3 regions of the Mesorhizobium sp. B2-4-12 genome follow, and region 2 is predicted to be linked to each of the others. Evidence: riboswitches for the same ligand, from Rfam matches in the RefSeq annotation. Region 2 holds a riboswitch; each other region holds the start of a gene.
What was found. Region 2 has a riboswitch for cobalamin ahead of FJ934_RS19100 (DUF1636 family protein). Riboswitches for the same ligand answer to the same signal wherever they lie in the genome.
Positions count from the first base shown of each region.

Region 1 (5,808 bases), on a different contig from region 2:
TAATGGTTGACGCGCGGGCCGACGGCCTGCAGCAAAAGCCGCATCGGCTTGCCGCCGACCTCGACGAAACCTTTCACCCGCAGCACGTTTTCCTGTTCGGCGGCGTCGGCGACGCGTTTTGCCAGCTCGTCCGGATTGGCGATCGAGGGGATGTCGACAATGAAAGTGTCGAAGTCGTCATGCTCGTGGTCGAATGCGCCGTCGTGATGGGATTTGCGGTTCTCGATGTCGTCCTCGACGGCGAGGCCGAGCCCGAGCAGTACGGAGGGATCGACCTTGCCGTGGGACGTCGGCACGATCTTGACGGCACGGGCGGAGTGTTCGTTGACGATGGCATTGGCGCGGGCTGAGCCGGCGGCGTCCATCAGGTCGCTCTTCGACAGGATGATCAGGTCGGCGCAGGCGATCTGATCCTCGAACACCTCCTCGACCGGGTCATCATGGTCGAGGCTGTCATCCCCGGCGCGCTGCGCCTGCAGGGCGTCCATGTCGTTGGCGACTCGGCCTTCGGCCAGTGCGGGGCCGTCGACCACGGCGATCACGCCATCGACGGTCACGCGGCTCTTCACCGTCGGCCACTGGAAGGCCTGGACCAGCGGCTTGGGCAAAGCAAGGCCCGAGGTTTCGATCAGGATATGGTCAACTTTCGGCGTCAGCGACAGGATCCGGTCGAGCGCCGGCACGAAATCGGCCGCCACGGTGCAGCAGATGCAGCCATTGGCCAGTTCGACGATGTTTTCCTCCGGGCAGGTGTCGATGCCGCAACCTTTCAGGATCTCGCCGTCGATGCCGATGTCGCCGAACTCATTGACGATGATCGCGATGCGCTTGCCGCCGGCGTTTTCGAGGAGATGGCGGACCAGCGTCGTCTTGCCGGCGCCGAGGAAGCCGGTGACGACAGTGCAGGGAACACGGGAGACGGAAGTGGTCATGGTCAGTCTTTCAGCAGGTCGAGGGGAGGGATGCGGGCAACGAGGCCGCGCTTCAGGGAATCGGGGCGGCCGCGCCAAGGGATAAGGCCGTCGCTCGAGGTGGCGAAGAGTTTGGCGCCGGTAACGAGGTCGGCGCCGCTGCCCGTGGTCAGGTCGCCGAACACATAACTCCAGCAGCCGTCGCGCAGGATTGCGGCGCTGAGCCGGCGTTTGCAGTTGCCGAGGCATTCGACCGTGCGGACGCGGACGTGCTCGGATGCCGCGGCGCGGCCTGTGTCCTGTGCCAGGAGTTCGCCGGCGCGGGGATGGGCGTCGGAGCCGGTTTCGTCGCGGCAGGACGCGCAGACGATAACGGTGACGCCGGACAAGGCGTCGCCATCGGCGGACGATATATCCGCTGCACTAGCCGAAAAACTGCCGTTGTGGTCCAAAAACCGGGCTCCTTGCCCGGAAACCCGCCGGGCGATCGGATTCTTCTGTCGCAGACGGCAGGTCTCCTGGCTCGCGAGTCGTCGCCTTGGTTAGCCGCCTTCCCGGGAATTCCCAGTGGCTTTCGGCCTTGGCTCTTCGCTTACAGTTGCGGGGACAGCCGCGGATTTGAGACCGAAATCCCGCACCGCATTCCCTCTTAGCCCCAGCCGTTGCGGGCAGGGGACCGTCTGGAGCGGATTTAGGCTTTTACAGGCAGCTGTGTCAACGCGCGGCTACGACATGGCGATGTCGACCAGCGCCGGGCCTAGATCTCCGGCGGGCGTCACGTCGATACGTTCAAGGCCAAGCCAGACCTGCATCTGCTTCAATTCCTCGAAGAGCTGGGCGGCGGTTTCAGGCGGCGCTCCGGGCTCGGCATAGGCCGCAGGCACGCGCAGCACGCTTGCCGGCCGGTCGGCCCGAAGGTCGACGCGAGCGACGATCCTGTCGCCAAGCAGGAAGGGCAGGACGTAATAGCCGTACTGGCGTTTTTCGGCCGGAGTGTAGAGCTCGATGCGGTAGTGGAAATCGAACAGCCGCTCGGTGCGCGAGCGCTCGAAGACGACCGGATCGAACGGTGCCAGCAGGGCGCGCGCTTCGATCTTGCGCGGGAGACGGGCATCTCTATGGAGGTAAGCCGGCTTGTTCCAGCCCTCGACACGCACCGGCAGTAACTCGCCCAATTCGACCAGTTCCTCCAGCCGGCCCTTTATGTCTGCGGGCGACAGACGGAAATAGTCGCGCAGGTCGCCGGCTGTAGCCACGCCGTGGGCGCGGGCGGAAATGCGCAGCAATTCGCGATGCGCGTCCTCGGCAGCGGGCACCGGCAGATCGAGGATCGCTTGCGGCAGCACGCGCTCCGGCAGGTCATAGAAGCGCTCGAAGCCGCGGCGGTGCGCGGTGGTGATGCGGCCGGCCCAGAACAACCATTCGAAGGCGTGCTTGGCGTGGCTCCAGCCCCACCAGCCGCCCGAACCTTTCTGGCCCTCAAGCGCCGAGGCGGCGATCGGGCCGCGATCGGCGACTTCCCGATAGATCTCTTCGATGTAGGCGGCGTGCTCGCGGCCCCATTTGGCGAGGCCCAGATACATTTCGTCGCCTTGCTCGGCGCGCTGCATGCGCCAGCGCATCAACGGGTATGTCTCGACTGGCAGGAACGAGGCTTCATGCGCCCAATATTCGAACACCGTGCGCTTGCGCGTCACGGCGGCATTGTCGAGGAGCGCGAGCGGGTAGGGGCCAAGCCGCGAATAGAGCGGCATATAGTGCGCGCGCACCACCGCGCTGACGGAATCGATCTGCAGCAGGCCGGTGCGGGAGAGAACGCGGGCGAAGTGGCGGCGGTCCGGCGTACCATTTGGGCGGGGATCGAGAAATCCCTGGGCGGCGAGCGCGACGCGCCGGGCCATGGCGAGCGAGATTTTTTCCTTCATCGGGAGCCCTTGCCCTGATCGATTTGCGGATTTTAGCCGGTGATTCCGGCATGCTAGCAGGCAAATGGCGGTAGATATGTCAGGAGATAAAAGTGGAGTAGAAAGTGAAGGAAATCAAACAGGAGCGCATCGGACCAGTTTCTTCCGTTATGCCGTCCAGCCCCGCGTTTTGAACAAGGTTTGACTTGCTTCGCTGGAAGTGCTGCGCTAACCCTCGCCGCGTTGCAGCATAGGCCCCTTAAAACGGTTCAGCGGTTAAACTGTCACGCTTCCGCATTAAGGTCCGGTGCTGTAACAAAAGTGGATTGGCGCCAACGGAAAGCCGCTGCATGAACGCACTTCTCAGTTCGTACCTGCCCATCGTCCTGTTTATCGCAGTGGCGGCGGTCGTCGGCATCGCGCTTATCGCGGCGCCGTTTCTGGTGGCCTACCGCAACCCCGATCCTGAAAAGCTTTCCGCCTACGAGTGCGGTTTCAACTCGTTCGACGACGCCCGCATGAAATTCGACATCCGTTTCTACCTGGTGTCGATCCTGTTCATCATCTTCGACCTGGAAGTGGCCTTCCTGTTTCCCTGGGCGGTGTCCTTCTCGAAGATCGGCATGCTCGGCTTCTGGTCGATGATGGTGTTTTTGGCAGTGCTGACCATCGGCTTTGCCTATGAATGGAAAAAAGGAGCGCTGGAATGGGATTGAACGACAGTTCAGGCACCCGCGTCGCGCCGAAGCCCAAGGGCATTATCGATCCCAACACCGGCAGGCCGGTGGGGGAGGACGATCCCTTTTTCCTCGAAATCAACAATGAGCTCGCCGACAAGGGATTTCTTGTCACCTCGACAGAGGCGCTGATCACCTGGGCGCGCAGCGGCTCGCTGATGTTCATGACCTTCGGCCTCGCCTGCTGCGCGGTCGAGATGATCCACACCTCGATGCCGCGCTATGACTCGGAGCGGTTCGGCGTGGCGCCGCGTGCGTCTCCGCGCCAGTCCGACATCATGATCGTCGCCGGCACGCTGACCAACAAGATGGCGCCGGCACTGCGCAAGGTCTACGACCAGATGCCGGAGCCGCGCTACGTCATCTCGATGGGCTCCTGCGCCAATGGCGGCGGCTATTACCACTATTCCTACTCGGTGGTGCGCGGCTGCGACCGCGTCGTGCCGGTCGACATCTATGTGCCCGGCTGCCCGCCGAGCGCCGAAGCACTGCTCTACGGCATTCTTCTCCTGCAGAAGAAAATCCGCCGCACCGGCACGATCGAACGGTAAATCCATGGCCGCATCACTGAGCGAACTGTCGAGCTATCTCGGCGAGAAAATGAGCGGACGGATCTCGGACGCGGTGTTCGCCTATGGCGAACTCACCATTCATGTCGAACCACGCGACCTCGTCGAAGTGATGACTTTCCTGCGTGACAATGCGCACTGCCAGTTCATCTCGATCATCGATATCTGTGGCGCCGACTATCCGTCGCGGGCCAAGCGCTTCGACGTCGTCTATCATCTCCTGTCGCCGAAACAGAATGTGCGCATCCGCGTCAAGGTGCAGGCTGACGAGGAGACGATGGTGCCGTCGATCACCGGCGTCTATCCCGGCGCCGACTGGTTCGAGCGCGAGACCTACGATCTCTATGGTGTGCTGTTTTCGGGCCATCCCGACCTGCGCCGCATCCTCACCGACTATGGCTTTGATGGTCACCCGCTGCGCAAGGATTTCCCGCTGACCGGTTTCGTCGAGCTGCGCTACGACGACGAAGCCAAGCGCGTCATCTACGAGCCGGTCGAGCTCAAGCAGGAATTCCGCAATTTCGATTTTTTGTCTCCTTGGGAAGGCACGGACTACGTGCTGCCTGGAGACGAAAAAGCCAAGACGAATTGAGGCGCCAGAATGGCCGAAACCTCCGTCCGCAATTTTAACATCAACTTTGGGCCCCAGCACCCCGCTGCCCATGGTGTTCTGCGGTTGGTTCTCGAACTCGATGGCGAAGTCATCGACCGCGTCGATCCGCATATCGGTCTACTGCACCGCGGCACCGAGAAGCTGATGGAGCACAAGACCTATCTGCAGGCCGTGCCCTATCTTGATCGGCTCGATTACTGCGCGCCGATGAACCAGGAGCACGCCTTTGCGCTTGCCGTCGAGCGGCTGCTCGGCATCGAAGTGCCGAAGCGAGGCCAGCTGATCCGCGTGCTCTATTGCGAGATCGGCCGCATCATGTCGCACATCCTCAATGTGACGACGCAGGCGCTGGACATTGGTGCGCTGACGCCGCCGCTGTGGGGCTTCGTCGAGCGCGAAAAGCTGATGGTGTTCTATGAGCGCGCCTCCGGCTCGCGCATGCATGCAGCCTATTTCCGCCCGGGCGGCGTGCATCAGGACCTGCCGCAGAAGCTGGTCGAGGACATCGGCAAATGGATCGATCCGTTCCTGAAGTCGATCGATGATCTGGATGCGCTGTTGACCGGCAACCGCATCTTCAAGCAGCGCAACGTCGACATCGGCACGGTGTCGCTGGCCGACGCCTGGGCCTGGGGCTTTTCGGGCGTGATGGTGCGCGGTTCGGGGGCGGCGTGGGACCTGCGCAAGTCGCAGCCATACGAATGCTATTCGGAAATGGATTTCGACATCCCGATCGGCAAGAACGGCGACTGTTTCGACCGCTACCTCGTGCGCATGGAAGAGATGCGCCAGTCGGCCCGGATCATGCGCCAATGCGTCGATCTGCTGCTCGGCAAGGAAAGCACCGGTCCGGTGTCGAACCTCGACGGCAAGGTCGTGCCGCCGAAGCGTGCGGCGATGAAGCGTTCGATGGAAGCGCTGATCCATCACTTCAAGCTCTACACCGAAGGTTACCGCGTACCGGCCGGTGAGGTCTACGCGGCCGTCGAGGCGCCGAAGGGCGAGTTCGGCGTTTATCTGGTCTCCGACGGCACCAACAAGCCCTACCGCTGCAAGCTGCGCGCCCCCGGCTTC
Region 1 covers NZ_VFVC01000023.1:30,794-36,601, forward strand. The annotation lists gene cobW (cobalamin biosynthesis protein CobW) at 1-932, opposite strand, end outside; gene FJ934_RS15430 (DUF1636 family protein) at 935-1,363, opposite strand; cobalamin riboswitch at 1,402-1,607, opposite strand; gene FJ934_RS15435 (winged helix-turn-helix domain-containing protein) at 1,637-2,836, opposite strand; gene FJ934_RS15440 (NADH-quinone oxidoreductase subunit A) at 3,166-3,531, shown strand; gene FJ934_RS15445 (NADH-quinone oxidoreductase subunit B) at 3,522-4,103, shown strand; gene FJ934_RS15450 (NADH-quinone oxidoreductase subunit C) at 4,108-4,713, shown strand; gene FJ934_RS15455 (NADH-quinone oxidoreductase subunit D) at 4,723-5,808, shown strand, end outside.
Region 1: it holds a riboswitch for cobalamin, as region 2 does, so the genes downstream of both, FJ934_RS15430 (DUF1636 family protein) here and FJ934_RS19100 (DUF1636 family protein) in region 2, are expected to answer to the same signal.

Region 2 (5,808 bases):
ATGACGACGTTGCGGCCCTTGGGGCCGAGCGTGACCTTCACCGCGTCGGCGAGGATGTTGACACCGCGCAGCATGCGCTCGCGGGCGTCACGGGAGAATTTTACGTCTTTGGCAGCCATGTTTAACTCCTGGCAGGGGCTCGCAGCGAGCCCGAAGATTCAAGATTCAGTTGACGGAAAGGCCGATAATCAGCCGATGATGCCCATGATGTCGGATTCCTTCATGATCAGAAGGTCTTCGCCATTGAGCTTGACTTCCGTGCCCGACCACTTGCCGAACAGGATGCGGTCGCCAGCCTTGACGTCCAGCGGAACGAGCTTGCCGCTTTCGTCGCGGGCGCCGGAGCCGACGGCGATGATCTCGCCTTCCTGCGGCTTTTCCTTCGCCGTATCCGGGATGATGATCCCGCCGGCGGTCTTGGATTCGGATTCGACCCGGCGAACGACCACGCGGTCATGAAGCGGGCGGAACTTCGACTTTGCCATTTTTTCTTCCTCGATGAGAACGGTGAGAAACAGTTCCTCCATCCGGCGAAGCCGGACAACAACAAAGTCCGGCGGCGCCGGACCTGTAGTTAGCACTCACCAATGGCGAGTGCTAACGTGGCGATGAGATAGGCTGCTGGCCTGCCAGAGTCAAGGCGCGCCGAGTGCCTCTTTCCATCATGATGGTGAACTCACCGAAGCTTGGCCGAACCGAGGACCAGAAGCGGGCAACGTTCCGCCGCGGCGACGTGAACTCGGCTTTGACTACGGAAAATTCGATTTTGTTCTGCATGAGGGCAGGGCCATCCTCCTTGATGCCAACAAAACTCCCGGCCGTCCCTAGAACCTCGTTAAGATGTTCACGGCCGGCGCCTCCGATCTGGCCGACGGCTTTGAAGGCCTTATTCGTCGGGCGAGATAGACCAGCGACCGGCCAGGATCGCCCTCACGCCGCTCCCGCCTGTTGACATCGGTTGCAGCAATTCATGGGCTTGCCTGCCGATACGGCCATCAGGCCAGGCGATTGCGTGTTCCTGCGGCCGACGCAGAGCGCGGCCGTGCTGCAGCAGTTCGGGCCGATCGCGGTGCTATCCGGCGGCAGGATTTGCGGATCGTTGGCCGGTGTTGCCGATGATGTGAACACGTCGGATGCTCAAGATAGTTGACTCAGTCAAGTAAATGATTGATCCTGTAAAGACAGGAGATGTCCATGACGGTTCACCATCAGCCCGGCAATGATGCGCCCAATGAGCGGATCGATGTCGTGCGGGCATTCAACCGCTTCTACACCCGCCAGATCGGGCTGCTCGACGAAGGGCTGCTGAAAAGCGCCTTCTCCCTGACCGAGGCGCGTGTGCTCTACGAGTTGGCGCATCGCGATGGCCTGACCGCGACCGACCTTGGACGCGATCTCGGCCTCGATGCCGGCTATGTCAGCCGTTTGCTGAAAAAGTTCGAACGCCTTCACCTCATCTCTAGAGCGACGCTGGTTTCGGACGCGAGGCAATCGTCGATTGCGTTGACGCAGGCGGGCAGGAATGCCTTCGCACCGCTGAACAAGGAATCGCACGATCAGGTCCGGGCCCTGCTCGATCGGCTGCCGGCATCGGAACAAGACCGGCTGGTCAAATCCATGCAGACGGTGCAGCGTCTACTCGCCGAAAATGCCGAGCCAACGATCCCCTATCTGTTGAGGCCGCTGCAGATCGGCGACATCGGCTGGATCACCCACCGGCAAGGGCTGCTCTATGCCCAGGACTATGGCTGGGACGAAACCTATGAGGCGCTGGTCGCCGAAATCCTCGTGGCGTTCGTGAAATCCTACGATCCGAAATGGGAGCGCAGCTGGATCGCCGAGCGGGAAGGCGAGGTCGTCGGCTCGGTCTTCGTCGTACGCAAGTCGGATCAGGTGGCCAAGCTGCGTTTGCTCTATGTCGAGCCTTCGGCGCGTGGCCTCGGCATCGGCAAGCGACTGGTGGAGGAAGTCATCGGCTTTGCCCGCGCCAGGGGATACAAGACCCTGACCTTGTGGACAAACGACATTCTCGCCGCTGCCCGGCATATCTATCAGGCCGCCGGCTTCAAACTGATCGAGGAAGAACCTCACCATTCCTTCGGCAAGGATCTGGTTGGTCAGAACTGGAATCTTGATTTGTGATCTTCCGCCAGAGCATGATGCCGAAAAGTGTGAAGCGGTTTTCAGACGACGTCATGCCCTATCTCTTTGATTAGAAGCGGATTCAGATTTCAGGTCGATTCGACCTGAAATCATCCGGCTTTCCGCGCTTGGCCAATTTGATCGAAATTGCGCACTCCGCGCAATTCGCTCGACAGATGGCTGACAGCCCCTCGCTTGACAGCGCCGCGCCTCATGCGTTATTGCGTTATGTTATTACATAAAGATGCGTGGTCGCGCGCGGCTTCGGCTCCGATCGTGGCGACTGAGAAATCCGTTGCGATGCAATCCGGGGAAAACTAGGGTGGAATGGTGATGGTCCCCGAGTCGAAAGGCGAGGGGTGAAAAGGGAACACGGTGAGATCCGCCTAGGATCGAGGCCGTGGCTGCCCCCGCAACTGTAAGCGGTGAGCGAGATCCGAAATGCCACTGGCCGGCGAGGCTGGGAAGGCAGGATTGCGCCGAGACCCGCGAGCCAGGAGACCTGCCATCACGGAGTTGACCGGACGGGGTGTGCCGGGAGGAGACGTGGACGTCGGTCTGACGACCGACCGCCAACATCCTTCCGTCGCCAATCGAGAAAGACGGAAAGTTGGGCGCCGCCATAGATCGCATTCACCGTATCATCGTGTGCACGCTTTGCCGCGACATCCCGACAGGGACCAGGTCGGGCGAAGCTTTGTGCACCGATTTGCGCTCGCGGTTGTCGACCCACGCCGAACTCGCGGTGGCGCAGGGTTTCACGGTCGAGGGGGTGGCGTGCATGGCAGGCTGTGCGCGGCCGCTGGCGGTGGCGTTCCAGGCCCCGGGCAAGGCCGCCTATCTCTTCGGCTCCATCGATCCCGAGGCCGACGCCGGCGATCTCGTGCGGTTTGCCAGGCTCTACGCCTCGCTCCCCGACGGCTGGTGCAATGCCGGACAACGTCCGCCGCGACTGGCCGGCAAGACGCTGGCCCGCATCCCGGTAGCGGGCGAGCCAGCAGGAGACAGCCGATGACGGTGCCGCTTCTCGAGGCGCGCGATCTCGGCGCGGTGGCGAATGGGCGGAATCTGGTCCACGCGGTCAGCCTGTCCATGGCCATCGGCGATCGCCTCGCCATTATCGGCCCCAACGGCGCCGGCAAGACCACGTTGCTGCGCATGTTGTCCGGCATGCTCAAGCCAAGTTCCGGAGAGGTGAAACTCGGCGGGCGCCGCCTCGACAGGATTTCGCCGGCCGAGCGGGCCCTTCACATCGCCGTCGTCGGCCAGACCGACCAGCCGGATCCGCGGCTGGCGGTGATCGACTATGTCGAGCTTGGCCGCGTCCCGCATGCCGGCTTGAAACGCAGGAGCGAGGAACGCGACATTGTCGTGGACGCGCTGCGCCGGACCGGTTTGCTGCCCCTGCTTAGCCGCACCATTGGCTCGCTGTCGGGCGGGGAACGCCAACGCGCCCAGCTTGCGCGCGCCATCGCCCAGGAACCGAAAGTATTGTTCCTCGACGAACCGACCAATCATCTCGACCCGCGCGCCCGCGCGGAACTGCTCGAACTCGTGGCTGGCTTCGGCATGACGGTGATCGCGGTGCTGCACGATCTGGCGCTGGTGGCACCCTTCGCCACCAGGGTCGCGGTGATGAACGAAGCCCGGCTGCATGCGCTGGCGGCGCCGCGCGAAGCGCTGACGCAACAGCTGATCCGCGAGATTTTCGGCGTCGACGTGTTTCGCCTGCGCCATCCCACCGAGGATCGCGAACTGACCGTGTTCGATGTTCCGAACCGTGCCGCGCCTTCCTGACCGAAACCAACTTTCATCCGACACAGTTCAACCAAGGAGCAAAAATCGTGAAACGCCTCGCCCTGTCGCTCGCCTTCTCGCTGCTGGCGTCGGCAGCCTTCGCCTTCCCGGTCACCGTCGACAGTTGCGGCAAGCCGCTGACCTTCGATGCGCCTCCCAAGCGCGCCGTCATCCACGATCTCAACATGGCAGAGATGGCCTTCGCGCTGAAGCTGCAGCCGTCGATCGTCGGCCTGACCGGCATCACCGGATGGTACAAGGTCGGGCCCGATTTCAAGGCCGAGAAGGGTTCGATCCCGGAACTGGCGCCGAAATACCCGACACTCGAAAACCTCGTCGCGGTCGAGCCTGATTTCTTCTTCGCCGGCTGGTACTATGGCATGAAGCCGGGCGGCGATGTGACGCCCGACACGCTCGCGCCGCACGGCATCAAGACGCTGGTGCTGACGGAAAGCTGCGTCCATCTCGACAAGAACCGGCCCGCCGCCTCGATGGACCTTTTCTACGGCGATGTCGAAAAACTGGGCAAGATCTTCGGCAAGGAGGCCGAGGCGGAGAAGCTCGTTGCCGGTTGGAAGGCGCAACTCGCCGACATTACCGCCAAGGTCGGCGCCCGCAATGGAACACGGGTGTTCCTCTATGATTCAGGCGAGGACAAGCCGTTCACCGCCGGAAAATTCGCCATCCCGAGTGCCATGATCACGGCGGCCGGCGGCGAAAACATCATGGCCGACATGGAGACGAGCTGGGGCAACACGGATTGGGAAACCGTGGCGTCGCGCAATCCGCAATTCCTTATCCTGCTCGACTACCAGGATGGTGGCGGCTACAAGAAGCTCCTCGACTTCCTCAAGGCCCATCCGGCGATGAAAGAGACGGACGCGGTCAAGAACGAGCGTTTCGTGGCCCTGCGTTATGCCGAGCTGACGCCCGGACCGGCAAACATCGACGCGATCGGCAAGATCGCCAGGGCGATGCATCCGGAAGCGTTCTGATGCATCTCGCCCTGAAGCACAAATCCGGCGCGCTCTCAGGGCATAAGGCATTCCCGCTGGCCATGGCGGCGGGCGCGGTGGCGACCGTCGCTCTCGTGCTGCTGTCGATCGCCTATGGTTCGACGCTGATACCGCTGACCGACGTCATTGCCGCACTTGGCCATGCCGTTGGGTTGAATGAACATCAGGTGTCTGGCCCGGTGGGCAAGATCGTCGTCGATCTGCGGCTGCCGCGCACGATCCTGGCGGTCTGTGTCGGCGCGGGCCTCGGCATGGTCGGCGCGTTGCTGCAGACGGTGACGCGTAACGATCTCGCCGATCCCTTCCTGTTCGGCCTGTCTTCGGGGGCCGCCGCGGGCGCGGTTTCCGTCATCACCGTCTTTGGTGACAGTTTCGGCATCTGGACCTTGCCGATCGCGGCCTTCACCGGCGGCATATTGGCAGCGGGCATCGTGCTGCTGCTGGTCGCGCGGGTAAGGGGGCAGGGCCCGGAACGTTTGATCCTTGCCGGGCTTGCCGTCTCCTTCATGTTCACGGCGTTGACCAACTACCTGGTCTTTGCCGGAGACCAGCGCGCGGCCCATTCGGTGCTGTTCTGGACGATGGGCGGGCTTGGGCTGGCGCGCTGGGACAATGTGTGGCTGGGTGCGTTGGGGGCCGGCACGATCGCGGCCTACGGGCTTTGGAACCATCGCAGGCTGGACGCCTTCCTGGCCGGCGAAAGTGCCGCCGAAAGCCTTGGCGTGCCCGTGGCAAGGATGCGCAGGGCGACATTCCTCGTCGCCGCCTTCTCGACGGCAATTCTGGTCTCGGTCGCCGGCGTCATCGGCTTTGTCGGATTGATGATCCCGCATTTGTCGCGGCCGCTGGCCGG
Region 2 covers NZ_VFVC01000033.1:21,600-27,407, reverse strand. The annotation lists gene groL (chaperonin GroEL) at 1-119, opposite strand, end outside; gene groES (co-chaperone GroES) at 189-485, opposite strand; gene FJ934_RS19105 (helix-turn-helix domain-containing GNAT family N-acetyltransferase) at 1,195-2,142, shown strand; cobalamin riboswitch at 2,460-2,667, shown strand; gene FJ934_RS19100 (DUF1636 family protein) at 2,753-3,157, shown strand; gene FJ934_RS19095 (ABC transporter ATP-binding protein) at 3,154-3,939, shown strand; gene FJ934_RS19090 (ABC transporter substrate-binding protein) at 3,987-4,934, shown strand; gene FJ934_RS19085 (iron ABC transporter permease) at 4,934-5,808, shown strand, end outside.

Region 3 (5,808 bases), on a different contig from region 2:
CGTGAATACGTGAACAGACCCATCACAGCTACCTTGGCGATTCGCCGAGGCGTTCCAAATTTCGTCATCCTTGGGCGTAGCGACGGGAAGCGGAGTGAAGACCCAAGGATCCATGCCGTTACCTTGACCGTAGAGTGCCACGGGGCAGAATTCTGAACCGTTGCAACGCCTTAACGTCACGGCATGGATCCTAGGGTCTGCGCGCGTCGCTTCGCTCCTTGCTCCGCCCTAGGATGACGAAGTGAGGGCGGTCTTCGGCCAATCGGAATGCGATCCGCTTGCGCTGCTCCAGCAGCCTGTCATTACAGAGCCAGGCGACGCTGCCTCAAATCCAGCGTCGCACCCGTTTGGCGTAGTCGCGGTATTTCTTGCCGAACTTCGCCGCCAGGATCTTTTCCTCGCCCTCGATCGCAACCTTCTGCGTAACAAACGCGGCGATGAAGGCAAACAGGAAGAACCAGGCTATCCCCGACACGAAGGCGACGCCGATCAGCATCAGGGTGAGTGCCAGGTAGATCGGGTTGCGGGTGATGCCGAACGGACCCGAGGTGACGAGATGGTCCGGCAGGGCGGTGGGGCTGAGTGTGGTCTTGGCCCGCATCATGGCGCGGATAGCGGTGACCCAGAGCGCCGCGGCGCCGAACAGCGCCACCCAGCCGGCCGCGAACAGGATGTCGCCCAGAAGATCGTCGATCCAGGGCAAGGGGTAGAGCATGCCGAGGATGACGCTGATAGCGATGGCCGCGGCGTAGATCACCGGTGGCCAAGGTATCACTCCGGGCTTCGGCTGGCTGTCGGTCATTGCGTTCCTCCCTCCGTCATCTTGTCCTCGGTCTTGGCGGTGCACATGCCGGCAAGATCGGACAGATGGGCTCTCCAATCGGCAGTCTGGTCGTTGTTGTAGAGCCGATCAAGAGAGGCCTCGCCTTCGAGCGTATCGAGCATGCAGCCGCAATAGCTCGAACAGAAGGTTGCATCACGCGTCTGCTCGCACGAGCGCTGGCAGGTTTTCAGGAAATGGACCTGCGGGGTTTCGACCTGGGCCGGCATGACTTGCGAAAACAGCCAGACACAGCCGATCAGCAGCGGCTGGTGGATCAGGTAGAAGGCGAGGCTGTGGCGGCCGATGAAGACCAGCGGACTGGCCCAGCGGCCGGGCACCAGGCTCGCCAGGCGCGCTCGCATGCCGGAGGCGGAGGCGAGTTTCGTCACCCCGATGCCGATCAGCACCGCGCCGAACCATGGAAACAGCGGAACGTAGTCGTTGGAACGCGGATTAATTGCCGACAGGCCGATCCACCACAGCCAGGGATGGTCCAGGGCCTCGAAGCGCAGGTAGACGGGCGCCGCAACGACGAGCGCGGCAACGACGAGCGTCAGCAGCGCGGGCAGCCGCAGGAAGGCAAGCCCAAGCAGGCTGGCAAGCGCGATCTCGTGCAGGATGCCGAAGAAGATAAAGCCATCGGGCGTGGCGATGCGTGTGACGACCGAAATGGCTATCGCCGCGCCCGCGATCATGGCGAACCGCTTCCAGAAGCCGTTCCAGCGGATCTGCTTGCCATGTGCGAGGTAGAGGCTGACGCCGACCAGGAACAGAAAGGTCGAGGCGATGCAGCGCGCGTAGATCTTCCACCAGCCGAAGGCGGTAAGGCCCGGATCGGTGTAGCCGAAGAACTCCAGGTCCCAGGTGAAGTGGTAGCTCGCCATGGCCAGCAGCGCGATGCCGCGAACGACGTCGATGACGGCGATGCGCTTCGATGACTCCGGAACGGGTGCGGTCGGCGTATGGATGGTCATGGTCTCGCGATCTGATTCAGCCCCGCCCGAGGACTATCACGGTTCAACCAGACAGAAGAAGGCCGGGACCGTCGGCATAGCGCCGCGCCGCGCCGGCCGTTTCGGATCACGCTTTAGGCCAGCGCCGGAAAGCCTTTGACCAGCTTCGTTTTTCACCGCACGCGCGTCGGTTTCCTCTTATTGGCACCGAAATCGCCAAGGCAGATTTGGCCGGTGATTCTGCTTTGGGGAAGCAATGTCCATCCATGTGCGCCATCCGATCTGGCTCCCGGCCCTCAAGGCCGCGGATGCGCGCACCTTCGCTTCGCTCTATGCGGTCGAGTCCTTCGCCCGCGCCACGGTGTCGAGCGTCATCCCGATCCAGGCCTACGAGATCCTGCACAATGAGCAGATCGTCTCGATCCTCTACACGATCGTTGCGCTGCTCGGCCTGTCGGTGACCTTGTTCATGCCGATGCTGATCCGCCGCTTTGCGCGGCGCTGGGTCTACACCGCCGGCGCCTGCCTGCTCGCCATCGGATCGCTGTTCTTCGTCACCCACACGCTTGCCGGACAACTGGCCGGCATGCTGTGCCGCGTCATGGGCGCCAGCGCGTTGTCGATCACACTCAATCTCTACATCATGGACCACATTCGCAAGACCGACTTCATGCAGGCCGAATCGCTGCGCATGGCGTGGTCGATGTTCGCCTGGACCGGTGGGCCGACACTCGGCATCTTTCTTTACGCGCATTTCGGCATCTATGCCGCGCATGGCGCGGTGGCGGTGTTCGCCGCGATCTTGCTGGCCCTGTTCTGGTTCTATCGGCTCAGCGACAACCAATCGATCCAACCGGGCAAGACGCGTCCGGTCAATCCGCTCGCCAATATCGGCCGCTTCGTCGCGCAGCCGAGACTGAGGCTCGCCTGGCTGATCGCCTTCGGCCGCTCCTGCTTCTGGACGACGTTCTTCGTCTATGGACCGCTGTTCATGGTGATTACCGGCGAGGGCGAACTGGCCGGTGGCTTGCTGGTCTCGGCCGGCAACGCGCTTCTGTTCATGGCCATCTTCTGGGGCAAGGCCGGAAAGCGCTTTGGCGGCCGCAAGACCATGACCTTTGCCTATTTCGCCATGTCGGCCACACTTCTGGCGGCAGGTGCGATCGGCGAGAGCGCGCCGCTGCTCACCGGCGCCTTCCTGCTTTGCGGCGCCTTCTTCACCATTGCGCTCGATGCGCTGGGTTCGACCGCTTTCATGCGCTCGGTGCGCTCCTATGAGCGCGCGCAGATGGCCGCGGTCTATCGCACCTATCTTGATTTTTCCGAGTTGACCCCGCCGCTGGTCTATTCCGTCGTGCTGGCGTTCTTCGGGCTGGGCTCGGTATTCGTCACGCTCGGCCTGCTGGCGGCGTTTTGCGGCTTCATGACCTGGCGCTATCTGCCGAAGTCGCTTTAGCCGGCCTTTATAATTCTACTCCGGCGGACATCTGTCGCGATTTTGGGCTTCCGGGTACCAATAGGCCAAATGCGGCACAAGCAAACTGATCTCGACATGGCGCATTCGCAATGGTCGCCGGCGGAATTTGGTTTGCCGGGCGCGTCGATTCTGCCTATAGTCCAGACTGTCGTCGGTTCCGTTTTGGAGCCAAGAGGGAATACGGTGCGGGCTGAGTTGTTGCCCAATGCCGTGGCTGCCCCCGCAACTGTATGCGGTAGTCCTCTCCATAAGCCACTGAAGATTTTTCTTCGGGAAGGTGGAGAAGGGCGCTGATCCGCGAGCCAGGAGACCTGCCGGCGACAGGAAACTGACTTCAATGCCCTCGGGTGGAGGGTGAAAGGACAAGATATGAATACCGCTTCCGTCTCCCTCGGCGCCTCCGTCTCCTCGCAGTCGCGCCTCATGCAGCTTGCGCTTGCCGCGCTGCTCGGCATTTTCGTCGTTGGCTTTGTCGGCTTTTCGCATATCGATGCGGTCCACAATGCCGCCCACGATTATCGCCATTCGATGGCGTTTCCCTGCCACTGACGAGGATCTGACATCATGAACCTGTTTCGCAACGTCGTGTTCATCGCGGCGATCGCAGGGCTCGTGGCCGGCGTCGTTCTCGCCTGCATGCAGGCCTATGCCACCGTGCCGCTGATCCTCAAGGCTGAAGTCTATGAGCAGGCCGGCGGCGGCCACCATCACGACCACACCGCACCGGCAGCAGCAGACACCAACGCCATGAGCACTGCCGCGCCGGCAGGATACGCCATGAGCCCTGTCGCGCCGGCACCGGCTGAAGCAGCTGCCCCGGCGTCGGAAGACGAAGGCTGGGCTCCGGCCGACGGTTTCGAGCGTTTTGGCTTCAGCGTGCTTGCCAATATCGTCACTGGCATCGGCTTCGCGCTGGTCCTGGTGGCGGTCTCGGAATTCGCTGGCGGCATCGGCAATTGGCGTCAGGGCGTGTTCTGGGGCCTGGCCGGCTTTGCCATATTCACACTGGCGCCCGGCCTCGGCCTGCCGCCGGAATTGCCGGCCATGCCGTCGGCGGATCTCACGCAGCGCCAGATCTGGTGGGTGGCGACCGTGGTCGCGACCGCCGTGGGGCTAGGCCTGATCGCATTCCGCAAATCGCTGCCGCTTGCGATCCTTGCCGTCCTGCTGATTATCGCCCCGCATGTCATCGGCGCGCCGCAGCCCGACAGTTTCGAGACGCCGATCCCGGAGGGTCTGCATCATCAGTTCGTGGTGGCGGTGACGCTGACCAATCTGGTGTTCTGGCTGGTGCTCGGCGCCGCCGTCGGCGTGGTGCGCGGACGCTTCACCGGCACCGCCACCAGCCTGCGCGACAGCTTTGCCTGATCGCAGCAAGCTGACCTTCATCATCGGTGGTGCGCGCTCCGGCAAGAGCGCGCACGCCGAAATCCTGGTGACGGCTTTGCCCTCGCCATGGATCTATATCGCCACAGCCGAAGCCTATGACGACGAGATGCGTGAGCGCATCGCGCTGCACCGTTCGCGGCGCGTCGACGGCTGGACGACCATCGACGCGCCACTCGACCTTGCCGGTGCGCTCGAGGCTTTGCCCGACAACCAGCCGGTGCTCGTCGACTGTCTGACGCTATGGCTGACCAATCACATGCTGGCCGAACACGATATCGCAACCGAGTGCCGTCGGTTGGCGGACGTGTTGTCACGGCCGCGCGGCCCGTGGTTCGTGGTGTCCAATGAAGTCGGGCAAGGCATCGTGCCGGACAATGCACTGGCGCGCCGGTTCCGCGATGACGCGGGACGGCTCAACCAGCAGGTCGCGGCGGTCGCCGATACGGTGCTGCTGATGGTGGCGGGGCTGCCGCTCAAGGTGAAATGACATGACGGAAGACAAGGATGCGGAGCGCCATCGCGCCAAGATGGCCAAGCGCAAGGCGGTGCAGGATGCCGAGGTGGCGAGCAAAACGGCCGAGAAGGGGCTGCTGATCGTCAATACAGGCCCGGGCAAAGGCAAGACGACAGCCGCTTTCGGTCTGGCGCTGCGCATGCTCGGCTATGGCAAGCGGGTCGGCGTCGTCCAGTTCATCAAGGGCAAATGGCACACCGGTGAGAAGGATGCCTTCGCTGCTTTCGGCGACCGTGTCGTCTGGCACGCGATGGGCGAGGGCTTCACCTGGGAGACGCAGGACCTGAAGCGCGACATCTCGGCCGCAGAGGCCGCCTGGGCCAAGGCTCTGGAGTTGATCGCCGATCCTTCGATCAGCCTTGTCGTGCTCGACGAGCTCAACATCGCGCTGCGCTATGATTATCTCGATCTCGACAAGGTTGTCGCTGCGCTGAAGGCGCGGCGCGAGGGACTGCACATTGTCGTCACCGGACGCAACGCCAAGCCGGCGCTGGTCGAGGCGGCGGATCTGGTCACCGAGATGGGAGTCACCAAGCACCACTTTTCGGCAGGCGTGAAGGCGCAGCAAGGCATCGAGTTCTGAGAGTTTTGCGGGCTGTGTGCGAGGCGTTCGGTAAATAGCCTCGCTGATTCCGTCACGCCACGATGGCAA
Region 3 covers NZ_VFVC01000023.1:73,013-78,820, forward strand. The annotation lists gene FJ934_RS15610 (MerR family DNA-binding transcriptional regulator) at 1-13, shown strand, start outside; gene FJ934_RS15615 (isoprenylcysteine carboxylmethyltransferase family protein) at 326-802, opposite strand; gene FJ934_RS15620 (DUF1624 domain-containing protein) at 799-1,797, opposite strand; gene FJ934_RS15625 (MFS transporter) at 2,033-3,232, shown strand; cobalamin riboswitch at 3,389-3,587, shown strand; gene FJ934_RS15630 (CbtB-domain containing protein) at 3,623-3,802, shown strand; gene FJ934_RS15635 (CbtA family protein) at 3,818-4,621, shown strand; gene cobU (bifunctional adenosylcobinamide kinase/adenosylcobinamide-phosphate guanylyltransferase) at 4,614-5,129, shown strand; gene cobO (cob(I)yrinic acid a,c-diamide adenosyltransferase) at 5,131-5,739, shown strand; gene cbiB (adenosylcobinamide-phosphate synthase CbiB) at 5,792-5,808, opposite strand, start outside.
Region 3: it holds a riboswitch for cobalamin, as region 2 does, so the genes downstream of both, FJ934_RS15630 (CbtB-domain containing protein) here and FJ934_RS19100 (DUF1636 family protein) in region 2, are expected to answer to the same signal.